Linked DNA regions of Rhodopseudomonas boonkerdii. The main gene of each other region encodes a partner of the protein of the gene in region 2 in a complex. Links are inferred from orthologs where the notes say so. Each region holds a gene or a part of one and is shown on either strand. Other genes may lie near its edges. The genes, in order: E0H22_RS06705 and E0H22_RS07965.

Evidence for each region.
Region 1: the proteins of E0H22_RS07965 (region 2) and E0H22_RS06705 are in contact, whole or in part, in a solved structure (PDB 1A0O), measured with the Escherichia coli proteins. The link is inferred for Rhodopseudomonas boonkerdii from one-to-one orthologs.

The regions. Positions count from the first base shown.
Region 1 is NZ_CP036537.1:1,438,224-1,443,961, reverse strand. Bases 1,104-3,968 are described here. They hold E0H22_RS06705 (response regulator), read right to left. Parts: upstream 2,802-3,968; coding sequence 2,406-2,801; downstream 1,104-2,405. Other genes in these bases: E0H22_RS06695 (hypothetical protein), read left to right, coding at 3,475-3,968; E0H22_RS06700 (hypothetical protein), read left to right, coding at 2,998-3,204; E0H22_RS06710 (TIGR01459 family HAD-type hydrolase), read left to right, coding at 1,378-2,232; E0H22_RS06715 (EAL domain-containing protein), read left to right, coding at 1,104-1,362. In the rest of the region: more of E0H22_RS06715, read left to right, coding at 1-1,103; more of E0H22_RS06695, read left to right, coding at 3,969-4,581; E0H22_RS06690 (hypothetical protein), read left to right, coding at 4,691-4,939; E0H22_RS06685 (bifunctional riboflavin kinase/FAD synthetase), read left to right, coding at 5,071-5,738. UniProt on the Escherichia coli protein: Involved in the transmission of sensory signals from the chemoreceptors to the flagellar motors.
Region 2 is NZ_CP036537.1:1,701,509-1,707,702, forward strand. Bases 994-4,314 are described here. They hold E0H22_RS07965 (hybrid sensor histidine kinase/response regulator), read left to right. Parts: upstream 994-1,387; coding sequence 1,388-4,114; downstream 4,115-4,314. Other genes in these bases: chpT (histidine phosphotransferase ChpT), read left to right, coding at 994-1,181; E0H22_RS07970 (chemotaxis protein CheW), read left to right, coding at 4,127-4,314. Also shown: 3'(2'),5'-bisphosphate nucleotidase CysQ, read right to left, coding at 1-378; more of chpT, read left to right, coding at 534-993; more of E0H22_RS07970, read left to right, coding at 4,315-4,603; E0H22_RS07975 (response regulator), read left to right, coding at 4,728-5,093; E0H22_RS07980 (protein-glutamate methylesterase/protein-glutamine glutaminase), read left to right, coding at 5,197-6,194. UniProt on the Escherichia coli protein: Involved in the transmission of sensory signals from the chemoreceptors to the flagellar motors. CheA is autophosphorylated; it can transfer its phosphate group to either CheB or CheY.

The DNA.
Region 1 (5,738 bases), 260 kb from region 2 along the record:
GCCATTGTCAGCCTTGCCGCGCTGACGATCATGATCCTCTACAATGCGGTGTCGATGCGCATCAAAGACCGCGCCGAGGCGTCGGGCCAGATTTCCGATCTCTCCCGCGGCACCACCGATCTCGCACGCCAGGTCGCCGAATATGGCCGTCGCCTCGCTGCCCTCGAAGCCAAGCTGAACACGTCGAATGCGGCCCATCAGGACCGCATCCAGGGCGTGATCGGCGAGATCGGCGAGCTTGGCACGATGATGCGGCAGCTCGCCCATTCGGTCGCCAACCATGAGGATATGCTGGCCGCAATTCCGCCAGCGCCGGCGCCTGTGCCGGCGCCCGTCGCGTCGGCCCCCGTCATCAAGGTTGTGAGCACCATGCCGGACCTGCCGCCGCCGGCGGTGGAAGCCACCGGGGCGCCCGTAATGCCCGCCGCGCCGGTAGAGACCATCCCGTCGAAGGACGATGCGCAGTTCGTCAACACGATCCGCCGCGCCATCAACGAGAGCCGCATCGATATCTATCTGCAGCCGGTGGTGACGCTGCCGCAGCGGAAAGTGCGGTTCTATGAGGCGATCTCCCGCCTGCGCGACGACAACGATCAAATCATCATGGCCGATGATTTCATCGGTCCCGCCGAAGACGCAGGCTTCATGCAGGAGATCGACCACAGCGTGCTCCTGCGCAGCATGCAGGTGCTGCGCCGCCTGATGGTACGCAACAAGGATGTGGGCGTGTTCTGCAATGTGGCGAAGTCCACGCTGTCGGACAAAACGGCCTTCGCGCAGTTTATCGACTTTCTCGACGCCAATCGTGCGCTGGCACCGTCTTTCGTGCTCGAATTCAAGCACAGCACGTTCCGCCATCTCGGCCCGGTGGAAAGCGAGCATCTCGCCGCCCTCGCCCAGCGCGGCTATCGCTTCTCCATCGATCACGTGACGGATCTCCGCATCGATGCGCGCGAACTCGCGGATCGCGGCGTGCGCTTCATCAAGGTTCCGGCGGCGCTGCTGCTCGATCCGAAACAGGCCGCGCTCGCCGACATCCATGCCGCCGACCTGTCCGACCTACTCGGCCGCTTCGGCATCGACCTGATCGCGGACCGAATCGAGGGCGAGCGCGCGGTGGTCGATCTGCTCGATTTCGACGTCCGCTTCGGCCAGGGGTTCCTGTTCGCCGCGCCCCGGCCGTTGCGTCCGGAAACCCCGGCTGCTAACGGAGCCGCGGCGACTTCCGCCAGCACTTCGTCCAACAAGGCTCCAACCGGTACCGTGAGCCCGGCCCGCTCAGCCAGCATCGCCCCGCGCGGTGAACCGCCGCGCAATAGCGGCCTTGCTGCTTTGGCCCGCCGCGCCACCGGCCCGAACTGATCGGCATTCGACCTCATGACCACATTGCGTTTCGCCGAGCGTCTGCGCGACCTCACCGGCTCCGTCGATGTCGTTCTCAGCGATATCTGGGGCGTCGTGCATAACGGGCTGGAGTCGTTTCCGGATGCCTGCGCAGCGCTGCATACGTTCCGTTCGAATGGCGGCACGGTGGTGCTGATCACCAATGCGCCCCGCCCGGCAGACTCGGTGCAGCGGCAGCTCCGCAAGCTGAACGTGCCCGACGATTGCTATGACGCCATCGTCTCGTCCGGCGACCTGACCCGCCATTTCGTTGCCGAACGCCCCGGTCAGGCCATGCATCTGATCGGCCCCGATCGCGACTCGTCGATCCATCGCGGGCTGGACGTGAAGCTCGTCCCGCTCCTGGAGAGCGACTACATCGTCTGCAGCGGCCTGTTCGACGACGAGACCGAGACGGCGGAAGACTATCGCGAGATGATGAGCCAGGCGTTGGCGAAGAAACTCACCATGGTCTGCGCCAATCCGGACATCATCGTCGAGCGCGGCGACCGGCTGATCTATTGCGCAGGCGCCGTTGCCGAACTCTATCGCGAGATGGGCGGCGAGGTAATTTTCTACGGCAAGCCGCACCAGCCGATCTACGATCGGGCGATGGCTCTGGCAAAGGCCAGGCGCGGTCAAGACACGCCGCTGGAGCGCGTGCTGGCGATCGGCGACAGCGTGCGTACCGATCTGGCCGGCGCCCACGGCTACGGCATCGATCTCGTCTTCATCACCCGCGGCATCCATGCCGGGGATTTCGACGGAGTCGAGCAGATGAATGCGGCCGAAGTGAAGGAATTGTTCGGGCATCCACCGAAGGCGCTGATGCGGGAATTGAAGTGGTAGGCTGTCGTCCCCGCGAATGAGGCGCCTTCTCCCTCCCCGCTGCGCGGCTTCGCCGCTTGAGGGAGGGAGCACGTCTGTCCCCGCTTTCGCGGGGATGACAATCGGCGTGTCGTTAAAACGCAAAATGCCCGGCAAGGCCGGGCATTCGCGAAACTCTCTGAGCTGCGATCCGCTTACGCCGGCACGGCGTCCGGGAATACGGCTTCGATCTTCGTCTTCAACGTCGCCGCGTTGAACGGCTTGACGATGTAGTTGTTCACGCCGGCCTTCTTGGCGGCGATCACGTTCTCGGTCTTCGATTCCGCCGTGATCATGATGAACGGGGTCTGCGACAGGTTGGGGTCGGCGCGGACTTCCTTGAGCAGGTCGTAGCCGGTCATCGGCTCCATGTTCCAGTCGGAGATCACGAGGCCGTATTTCTTGGCGCGCATCTTTTCGAGCGCCATCGAACCGTCGCTGGCATCGTCGATATGTTCGAAGCCGAGCTGTTTCAGAAGATTGCGAATGATGCGGATCATGGTGTTGTAATCGTCCACCACCAGCACCGACATCGACAAGTCAACCGCCATCTTCAGTCCCCCTCAGGCACGATACGCGCATCGCAATGATGTTTGCCGGGCGGCAAACCGATTTCGGTCGAGATTTAGCAGCGCCGGTTAAATTTCCCGTTAAAGATCGGCCGTTGATTTCATTAACCTTTGTGTCATTGTACCCACGCATTTGAGCGGGATTTACCGTCGAGCGCTTGAATAAAGGGTTAGCGCCGTGATCACTTGGGCTGATGTCAATCACATCGAAGAGCCTGCCAAGGTTCCGTACCTCGACGGCATCCTGCAGATCTCTCACAAAGAACTGGCGGTTTGGAAAGAACACCCGAACGCCATCTTCCGAACCGTCTCCCGTGCCAGCGTCGTCTCTGACGGCCGGGTGGTCTATCTGATCTCGAACTGGGATTTACCCACACATGAGTAGTTGGGAATTAGTGAGCGGCGCATCACTCTCAGGCCTCCAGACGTTCGACTCAAAAGAAGCGGCTCTCGATCAAGCGATCGAGAATTACATCCTCCGAGTGCCTACAACTGCTCTCCGTTATGAAGGTGAGACAATTTTAGTAGGCGAAGAGCTAGAGGCCGCAGCCATCGCTTTCAATGGAGGCCGTAAGGCCTGGGGCCCGTGACGCAAAAGTTGACGCGGTTCGCACCAGCTTTGTGAAGGCGCCGAGAATTCATAATTAGGTGTCGGATGACAAATATTTCCGAGATTTTGTCATGTGCAGTTTGTTCAAAGCCTATGGTGGAAGGAGGAAACTACTGCCCTTTTTGTGGTGCCGAAGCCCTGCCGCCCTCTTCGAACGCTGCCATCGATGACTACCTCCGCAAGAAAGTGGACCTCGAACTTTCGGGCCGTTTGAAGGACCAAAGCAGCCTCGTCAGAGAACTCGGCGATAAAGCAGAGGATATTCTTTGGAACCGATTGACCCGGTATGGCGTAATTTTGGGTGCGCTTGTGGCGGGCCTTGCTTTCGTAGGCATCAAATCTTTCCGCGACATCGCAGATCGAGTTGAACCAGTTGCCCAAGCCGCGGAGAAAAGAGCTGTCGCAGCGAAACAAGCTATCGAGGAGACAGCTTCTAGGGTAGATGCGATAAGAGCAACACTCGATCAGGTCTCGAACGACGTCGAAGCTCAAAGAATTCGCGTGAGCGAGAGGAGCGGTGAAATATCGCAAAAGCTTGCGAGTCTTGAAGTCGCCGCCAACGACGCACAGAAGAAAGGCGAGGCCTATCAAATGCGAGCGAGCGAGGTTTCGAGCAAGCTCGAAGAGATGGGAAAAAGTCTCGAACAGAGAGTTCAAATTGTCTCAAAGCAAGTTGATGACGTCTCGATCCGACAAGCTTTTCCTACGTTAGGACAGCAAAAATTCGTCACGTTCAATTATGGCAAGTGGAAAGACAAATCTGAGAAAGCCCCAGGCGAGAAGTGGATCAACATCTACATCCAACCGACTATTTACAGTGATATTTCGCAAGAGCAGCTTGGCAAGCTGCTGGGTGCACTGAAGAAGCTAGGTTACACGCCTCTGTTAGGAATATTCGGAATCGGCGGTCCTTATAATACTGGATATGGCCCGCTTGGAGATGTTACGGGCCCAGGCGCTCGCATTTATTACTTCCAAAATGAAGCGGTACAGATGGCAAGCGAGGTTCGGGCTGTTGTATCAGAATTTTTGTCTATCAACGTCGATGCCGCCCCGTCTTATGTTGATACTACAAAATTTAGCTCTACGGATGATAGGAAACTCATTGTCGACAACGCCGGTTTAGATCTCCAGCTATATATTTCTCGCTGAGTTGACCCTCGCCTATAGTTGCCAGAAAAAAGGCCGCCGCCCCTCGCCCAGCGGAAGACCAGCATTCACGTTGAGGTCGTCTAGTTCGTATCGGGTATTAGATTTGTCGATGATGAATCTGTCATCTGGCGTCATTGAGGGCCGCGAAGCAGATGTGCTCACCGACGACATCAAGAAGGTTGTCGGACACAGCGCGCGCTCCGAGACCACCGCAAAGGTCTACGATCGCGCCGCGCTCGAAGTGCAGCGACGCTTCTCAAAAGCCCGCACAGAACGAAGGAAGAAGACCGGCGCACACGTCGCATCGACATCAGCGATTTCAAAGCGCTACGGGGCGTCCCGATTATTTTCCCGTTAACCGGGGGCCGGCGGCAAATCCGTCAAATTGGAATGGAATGATCATATTGGGACAGGCCTGCGCTCGGCTTGACTGGATGCCGCCCTCGCGCCACGGTCCACGCAGACCGAAAACCACCAACGAATCCAATCATGACGTCAGCCTTTAGCGTGATCCGCGACACCACCCCCGCAAGCGACATCCCGAGAGGATGCGTGGTGGCGATGGGTAATTTCGACGGTGTGCATCTCGGCCATCGTGCCGTTATCGGCGCCGCGCTCCGCATGGCGGAACTGCACAAGACCCGCGCTTTGGCAGTGACCTTCGAGCCGCATCCGCGGCTGTTCTTCAGCCCGAACACCCCGCAGTTTCGGCTGTCCGACGAGCCCGCCAAGCTGCGGCTGCTGGCCGGAACCGGACTGGCCGGCGCGGTGGTGATGACCTTCGACAAGGGCCGGGCCGGCACCACGGCGCATGATTTCATTCACCACGATCTTATCGAGCGACTCGGCATCAGCGGCATCGCTGTCGGTTACGATTTCCATTTCGGCAAGGGCCGGACCGGCTCGCCCAGCCTGCTTGCAACCGAGGCGCCGCGGCTCGGCATCGAGGTCGATATCCAGCCCCATGTGGACATCGACGAACGCCCGGTCTCATCCACCGCCATCCGCATGGCGCTGGCCGAAGGCCAGATCAGAGAAGCGACGGAGATGCTGCAGGGGCCATGGTTCATCACCGGCGAAGTGATCCACGGCAGGAAGCTCGGCCGCGACCTTGGCTTCCCCACCGCCAATATCCGCCTGCCCGCGAGTTGCGGGCT
Region 2 (6,194 bases):
ACCGAGCAGCGGCACGCCATCAGCGATCAGAGCGATATTCACCGTGAATTCCTGCCGTCCGGCAATGAATTCCTTGGTGCCGTCGAGCGGATCGATCAGGAACAGGGCGCCGGCATAGGGCGGTTCGGCAAGATGCAACCGTTCCTCGGACAATGTCGGGATGCCAGGGAATAGACGTGTCAGACCCTCGCAGATCACCCGATCGGCGGCAAGGTCGGCGAGCGTCACGGGAGAGCCGTCGGATTTACCTTCGACCGCCATCGCGTTGCGGTTCACGGTGAGAATGGCCGCGCCGGCTTGCACAGCTAGCTGTGTCAGGGGCTCCAGCAGCGCGGCGGCGTTCTCCATGTCGAGATGCGGAAGCGAATCGGTGGTCATGGCAAGCTTTCGTGTCTCGCTCGTGATTATGGTTGTATCGTCTGTCCTGGCGGGCCCACGGCCCGGTGTGGCCGGGCTGATTTCTGCAGTGTATCAAACCAAAGAGCAAATGTTTGATTCGCCGTTCATGTCGCGCGGCTTCAGGAGCCTATCCCATGTCTGATGCAACTTCGCCCGGTTCGGCACCCGACGCTCTCGAACTCGCCGCACTGCTGTCGTCGCGCGTTTGCCACGATTTGATCAGTCCGGTCGGCGCCATCGTCAACGGGCTTGAAGTGCTCGACGACAATCCGAAGCCCGAGGATAAGGAGTTCGCGCTCGACCTCATCCGCAAGAGCGCGAAGACGGCGTCGGCGCGTTTGCAGTTCTGCCGTCTCGCTTTCGGTGCCGCCGGTTCGGCAGGCGCACAAATCGATCTCGGCGATGCGCAGAATATGGCGCGCGGTCACCTCGAAGATAACAAGACCAGGATCGAGTGGAATCTGCCGCGCCTCTTGTTACCGAAGAACAAGGTGAAGCTGCTGCTCAACATGCTGATCATCGCGCAGCAGACGATTCCGCGCGGCGGAGTGCTCAAGGTCGATCCGGTCGGGGAAGGCGAGCCGACAGGTTTCCGTATCACTGCCACGGGCATCAATGCGCGCCTGCCGCAAAACATCGTCGATATGCTCACGGTCGAACAGGTCGGTAATATCGACGGACATGCCGTGCAGCCCTACTATACCCGCCTGCTCGCGGAAGGCACCGGCCTGAAAGTGACAATGGTTCTGGATAACGAGGCCGCAGTGGTGACAGCGACCTGATGACGCGCCGCTGCAGCTAACTTAACAAACTCTTTACGGGCCGCTCATTTGGGCGGCCCGTTTTCGTTTTCGTGTGTTGGTTCGATACCAGTCGCTCGGTCTTTCTCGGAATGCTCAACCAATATTAAACGCTTTATGGCGAGAGTAGCACTACTTCGATAAGGGCGCGCGACGGCGCGGGCTCCGATTGTGTGAAGGCCTGGTTCATGGATGATCTTCTCCGCGAGTTTCTGACCGAAACCAACGAAAGCCTGGACACGGTTGACAACCAGCTTGTCCGTTTCGAGCAAGACCCGAACAACGCGAAAATTCTCGATAATATCTTCCGTCTTGTTCATACGATCAAAGGGACTTGCGGCTTCCTCGGCCTGCCTCGCCTTGAAGCGCTGGCTCACGCCGCCGAAACGCTCATGGGCAAATTCCGCGACGGAATGCCCGTGACGGGAGAAGCGGTGACGCTCATCCTGACCACCATCGATCGCATTAAGGACATCCTCGCCCAGCTCGAGGCGACCGAAGCCGAGCCGCACGGTGTCGACGAGGACCTTATCGGCGAGCTTCATCACATGGTCGAAAGGGGCATGGAGACGATGAACAATCCGGCCCCTCCCATCGCACCGGACGTTGCGCCCGAACCCGTCGTGGAGTCGCCTCCGCTGGTCGTACAGACGCTGGAGCGAGAGCTGCGTCCAGGCGAAGTTTCGCTCGATGAACTGGAACGCGCCTTCCGCGAAACCGAAACCGAAGTGCAGCCGGTCGTTGCGGCTCCGGCGCCCGTGGCCGCATCCGCTCCTGCGCCGGTCGCCGAAGCCCAGCCCGCGGCGAAGCCCGCGCCCAAGCCGGCAGCCAAGAAGACCGTGGTCGAGGTCGAACAGGCAGAGGCCGACAAGGTCGCCAACCAGTCGATCCGCGTCAATGTCGACACGCTCGAACATCTCATGACGATGGTCTCGGAGCTGGTGCTGACCCGTAACCAGCTGCTCGAAATCAGCCGTCGCCACGAAGACACCGAATTCAAGGTGCCGTTGCAGCGCCTGTCCACCGTAACGGCCGAGCTGCAGGACGGCGTTATGAAGACGCGCATGCAGCCGATCGGCAATGCCTGGCAGAAGCTGCCGCGCATCGTTCGCGATCTCGCCGGTGAACTCGGCAAGCAGATCGAACTCGAAATGCACGGCGCCGACACCGAACTCGATCGCCAGGTGCTCGACCTGATTAAGGACCCGCTGACGCACATGGTGCGCAACTCGGCGGATCACGGCCTCGAAACCCCGGCCGAACGTGCCGCCATCGGCAAGCCGGAGCAGGGCACGATCCGGCTCTCCGCCTATCATGAAGGCGGTCATATCCTGATCTGCATCGCCGACAACGGCCGCGGTCTGAACACCGAGCGCATCAAAGCGAAGGCGATCCAGAACGGTCTCGCCACAGAAGCCGATATCGAAAAGATGTCGGAAGCACAGATCCACAAATTCATCTTCGCGCCGGGCTTCTCCACCGCGGCGGCTGTCACCAGCGTTTCCGGCCGCGGCGTCGGCATGGACGTGGTGCGCACCAATATCGATCAGATCGGCGGCACCATCGACATCAAGTCGGTGGCCGGCGAAGGTTCCAGCGTCACCATCAAGATTCCGCTGACGCTTGCCATCGTCTCGGCGCTGATCGTCGAAGCCGGTGGTGATCGCTTCGCGATTCCGCAGCTCGCAGTGGTGGAGCTGGTGCGCGCGCGCGCCAATTCGGAACATCGTATCGAGCGCATCAAGGAGACCCCCGTTCTTCGCTTGCGAAACAAGCTGTTGCCGCTGATGCATCTGAAGAAGCTGCTCAAGATCGACGACGGCTCGTCAGCCGATCCGGAGAACGGATTCATCGTCGTCACGCAGGTCGGCAACCAGACCTTCGGCATCGTGGTCGATGGCGTCTTCCACACGGAAGAAATCGTCGTGAAGCCGATGTCCACCAAGCTGCGCCACATCAACATGTTCTCGGGCAATACCATTCTCGGCGATGGCGCGGTGATCATGATCGTCGATCCCAACGGCATCGCGCAGGAACTGGGTGCGCAAGCCTCCAATCTGGGCGAGATCGCCGACGAGCACGCTGCGGCCCGCGCACTCGGTGCCGAGCAACTCACCTCGTTGCTGGTGTTCCGCGCCGGCTCGTCGCAGCCCAAGGCTGTTCCGCTCGGTCTGGTCACCCGTCTCGAAGAGATCGGAATCGACAAGATCGAACTGTCGAACGGCCGTTACATGGTCCAGTATCGCGATCAGCTGATGCCGCTGGTGCAGATGGAGAACGTCTCCGTCCGCTCGGCCGGCACCCAGCCGATCCTGGTGTTCGCCGACGATGGCCGCTCCATGGGTCTCGTGGTTGATGAAATCGTCGATATCGTCGAAGAGCGCCTGCATATCGAAGTGGCCTCGAGCCGCGATGGCATTCTCGGTTCGGCGGTAATCAAGGGTCTTGCCACCGAAGTCATCGATGTCGGTCATTTCCTGCCGCAGGCCTTTGCGGACTGGTTCTCGCGCAAGGAGATGCGGGCGTCGTCTACGGCCCAGTCGGTGCTGCTGGTCGATGACAGCGCGTTCTTCCGTAACATGCTGTCGCCCGTGCTCAAGGCGGCCGGCTACAAAGTCCGCACCGCGACCAATGCCCACGAAGGCCTCACCGTTCTGCGCTCCGGCCAGGAATTCGATGTCATCCTTACCGACATCGAGATGCCGGATATGAACGGTTTCGAGTTCGCTGAGACCATCCGCGCGGATCAGAAGCATGGCCAGACGCCGATCATCGCGCTCTCTGCCATGATCTCGCCAGCTGCCATCGAACGCGGCCGTCAGGCCGGCTTCCATGATTATGTCGCGAAGTTCGATCGGCCCGGCCTGATTGCCGCGCTCAAGGAACAGACGGCAGACGTGCAGCAGGCGGCTTAAGGGAATTCGCACATGACCACCACCAACGTGACCCACACCGCCGACGGTGCCGTTACCGAATATGTCACCACCATGATCGGCGGACAGCTGTTCGGCATGCCGATTTCGCGTGTGCAGGACGTCTTCATGCCGGAACGTTTAACCCGCGTGCCGCTCGCCTCCAGCGACGTCGCGGGTGTGCTCAATCTGCGCGGACGCATCGTCACAGCGATCGACATGCGTTCTCGCCTCGGATTGCCCAAGAACACCGACGGAAAGCCGCCGATGGCGGTTGGCGTCGAACTACGCGGCGAGTCTTACGGGCTGCTGATCGATTCCATCGGTGAAGTTCTCAAGCTCGCCGATGAGAGCCGTGAGGTGAACCCGGTCAATCTCGACCCGCGCATGGCGAAAATGGCCGACGGCGTTCACCGCCTCGATGGCCAGCTGATGGTTGTGCTCGACGTCGATCGCGTGCTCGAAATCCCGACCGACAAGCTGGCTGCCTAATGCGATCCCGAAAAGCAACGACCGCTTTTCGGGATCGGGTCGATACTCGGGAAATGGTTCGGCAACTGGACGATCCTGTCCACGGAGGAAGTGTCCCGCCAGGGATATGACAAGTGAGGCTCACATGAAGACATGTCTGGTTGTCGATGACTCCAGCGTCATCCGTAAAGTCGCCCGCCGCATTCTCGAAGGTCTCGACTTCGAGATCACCGAGGCGGAGGACGGCGAGAAAGCGCTGGAAATGTGCAAGCACATGCTGCCCGATGCGGTGTTGCTCGACTGGAACATGCCGGTGATGGACGGTTACGAGTTCCTGCGCAATCTGCGCCGTATGCCCGGCGGCGACGTGCCGAAAGTCGTGTTCTGTACCACCGAGAACGATGTCGCACATATTGCGCGCGCGCTGCACGCCGGCGCGAACGAGTACATCATGAAGCCGTTCGACAAGGACATCGTCTCTGCGAAGTTCGCCGAAGTCGGCCTGATCTGATTTTTCGCGCCGGTACCGGATTCAGGTACCGGCGCGATTCTTTTTGGTTAATGCCTTTCTGTTGAAGTGTGTACTCGTTGCGTGTGTTGCGTCTGGTGAGTTGATGAGTGTTGCTGTGATGAGCCCGGCCGCGGCCGATTCGCGTTATGAGCCGCTGCGTGTCATGCTGGTGGATGACTCCGTGGTCATCCGCGGCCTGATCGCGCGGTGGATCGAGGCCGAGCCGGACATGACGGTGGTCGGTTCGCTGCGCACCGGGCTCGATGCGGTCAACCAGGTCGAGCGCATCAATCCGGACGTCGCCATTCTCGATATTGAGATGCCGGATTTGGATGGCATCACGGCGCTGCCTCAGTTGTTGGCGAAGAAGCGTAGTCTGATCGTCATCATGGCCTCGACGCTGACGCGTCGCAACGCCGAGATCAGCTTCAAGGCGATGTCGCTCGGTGCCGCCGATTACATTCCGAAGCCGGAGAGCACTCGCGAAATTTCCGCGGCCGACATCTTCAAGCATGATCTGCTGCAGAAGATCCGCAATCTCGGTGCTCGCGTTCGTCGCCTGAAGTCTGTGGCAAGTCCTTCGATCGCTCCGGCCACGCAAGCAACGCCTGCTTCCGTTGCGCGTCCCGCGCATGTCGCTGCCACGCCCAGGCCGGCGACGCGTCCGTTCAGCGCGAGCGTGCCGCGCGCATTGCTGATCGGCTCCTCCACCGGAGGTCCGCAGGCGCTGATGGCGCTGGTAGCCGAGATCGGCCCGGTCATCGATCGCGTGCCGGTACTGATCACCCAGCACATGCCGCCGACCTTCACTACCATTCTCGCCGAGCATCTCGCCCGCGCCAGCAAGCGCCCGGCGCATGAAGGCATCGACGGTGAACCCGTCAAACCCGGCACGATCTATCTGGCGCCGGGTGGCAAGCATATGCGCGCGGCGAAACAGGGAGCCAATATCGTCATCGCGCTCGATGACGGCCCTCCGGTGAATTTCTGCAAGCCCGCGGTGGATCCGCTGTTCACGTCCGGCATCGATGTCTGGCAGAGTGGGGTGCTCGCCGTCGTATTGACCGGCATGGGCTCGGATGGCATGCGCGGCGGCAAGGA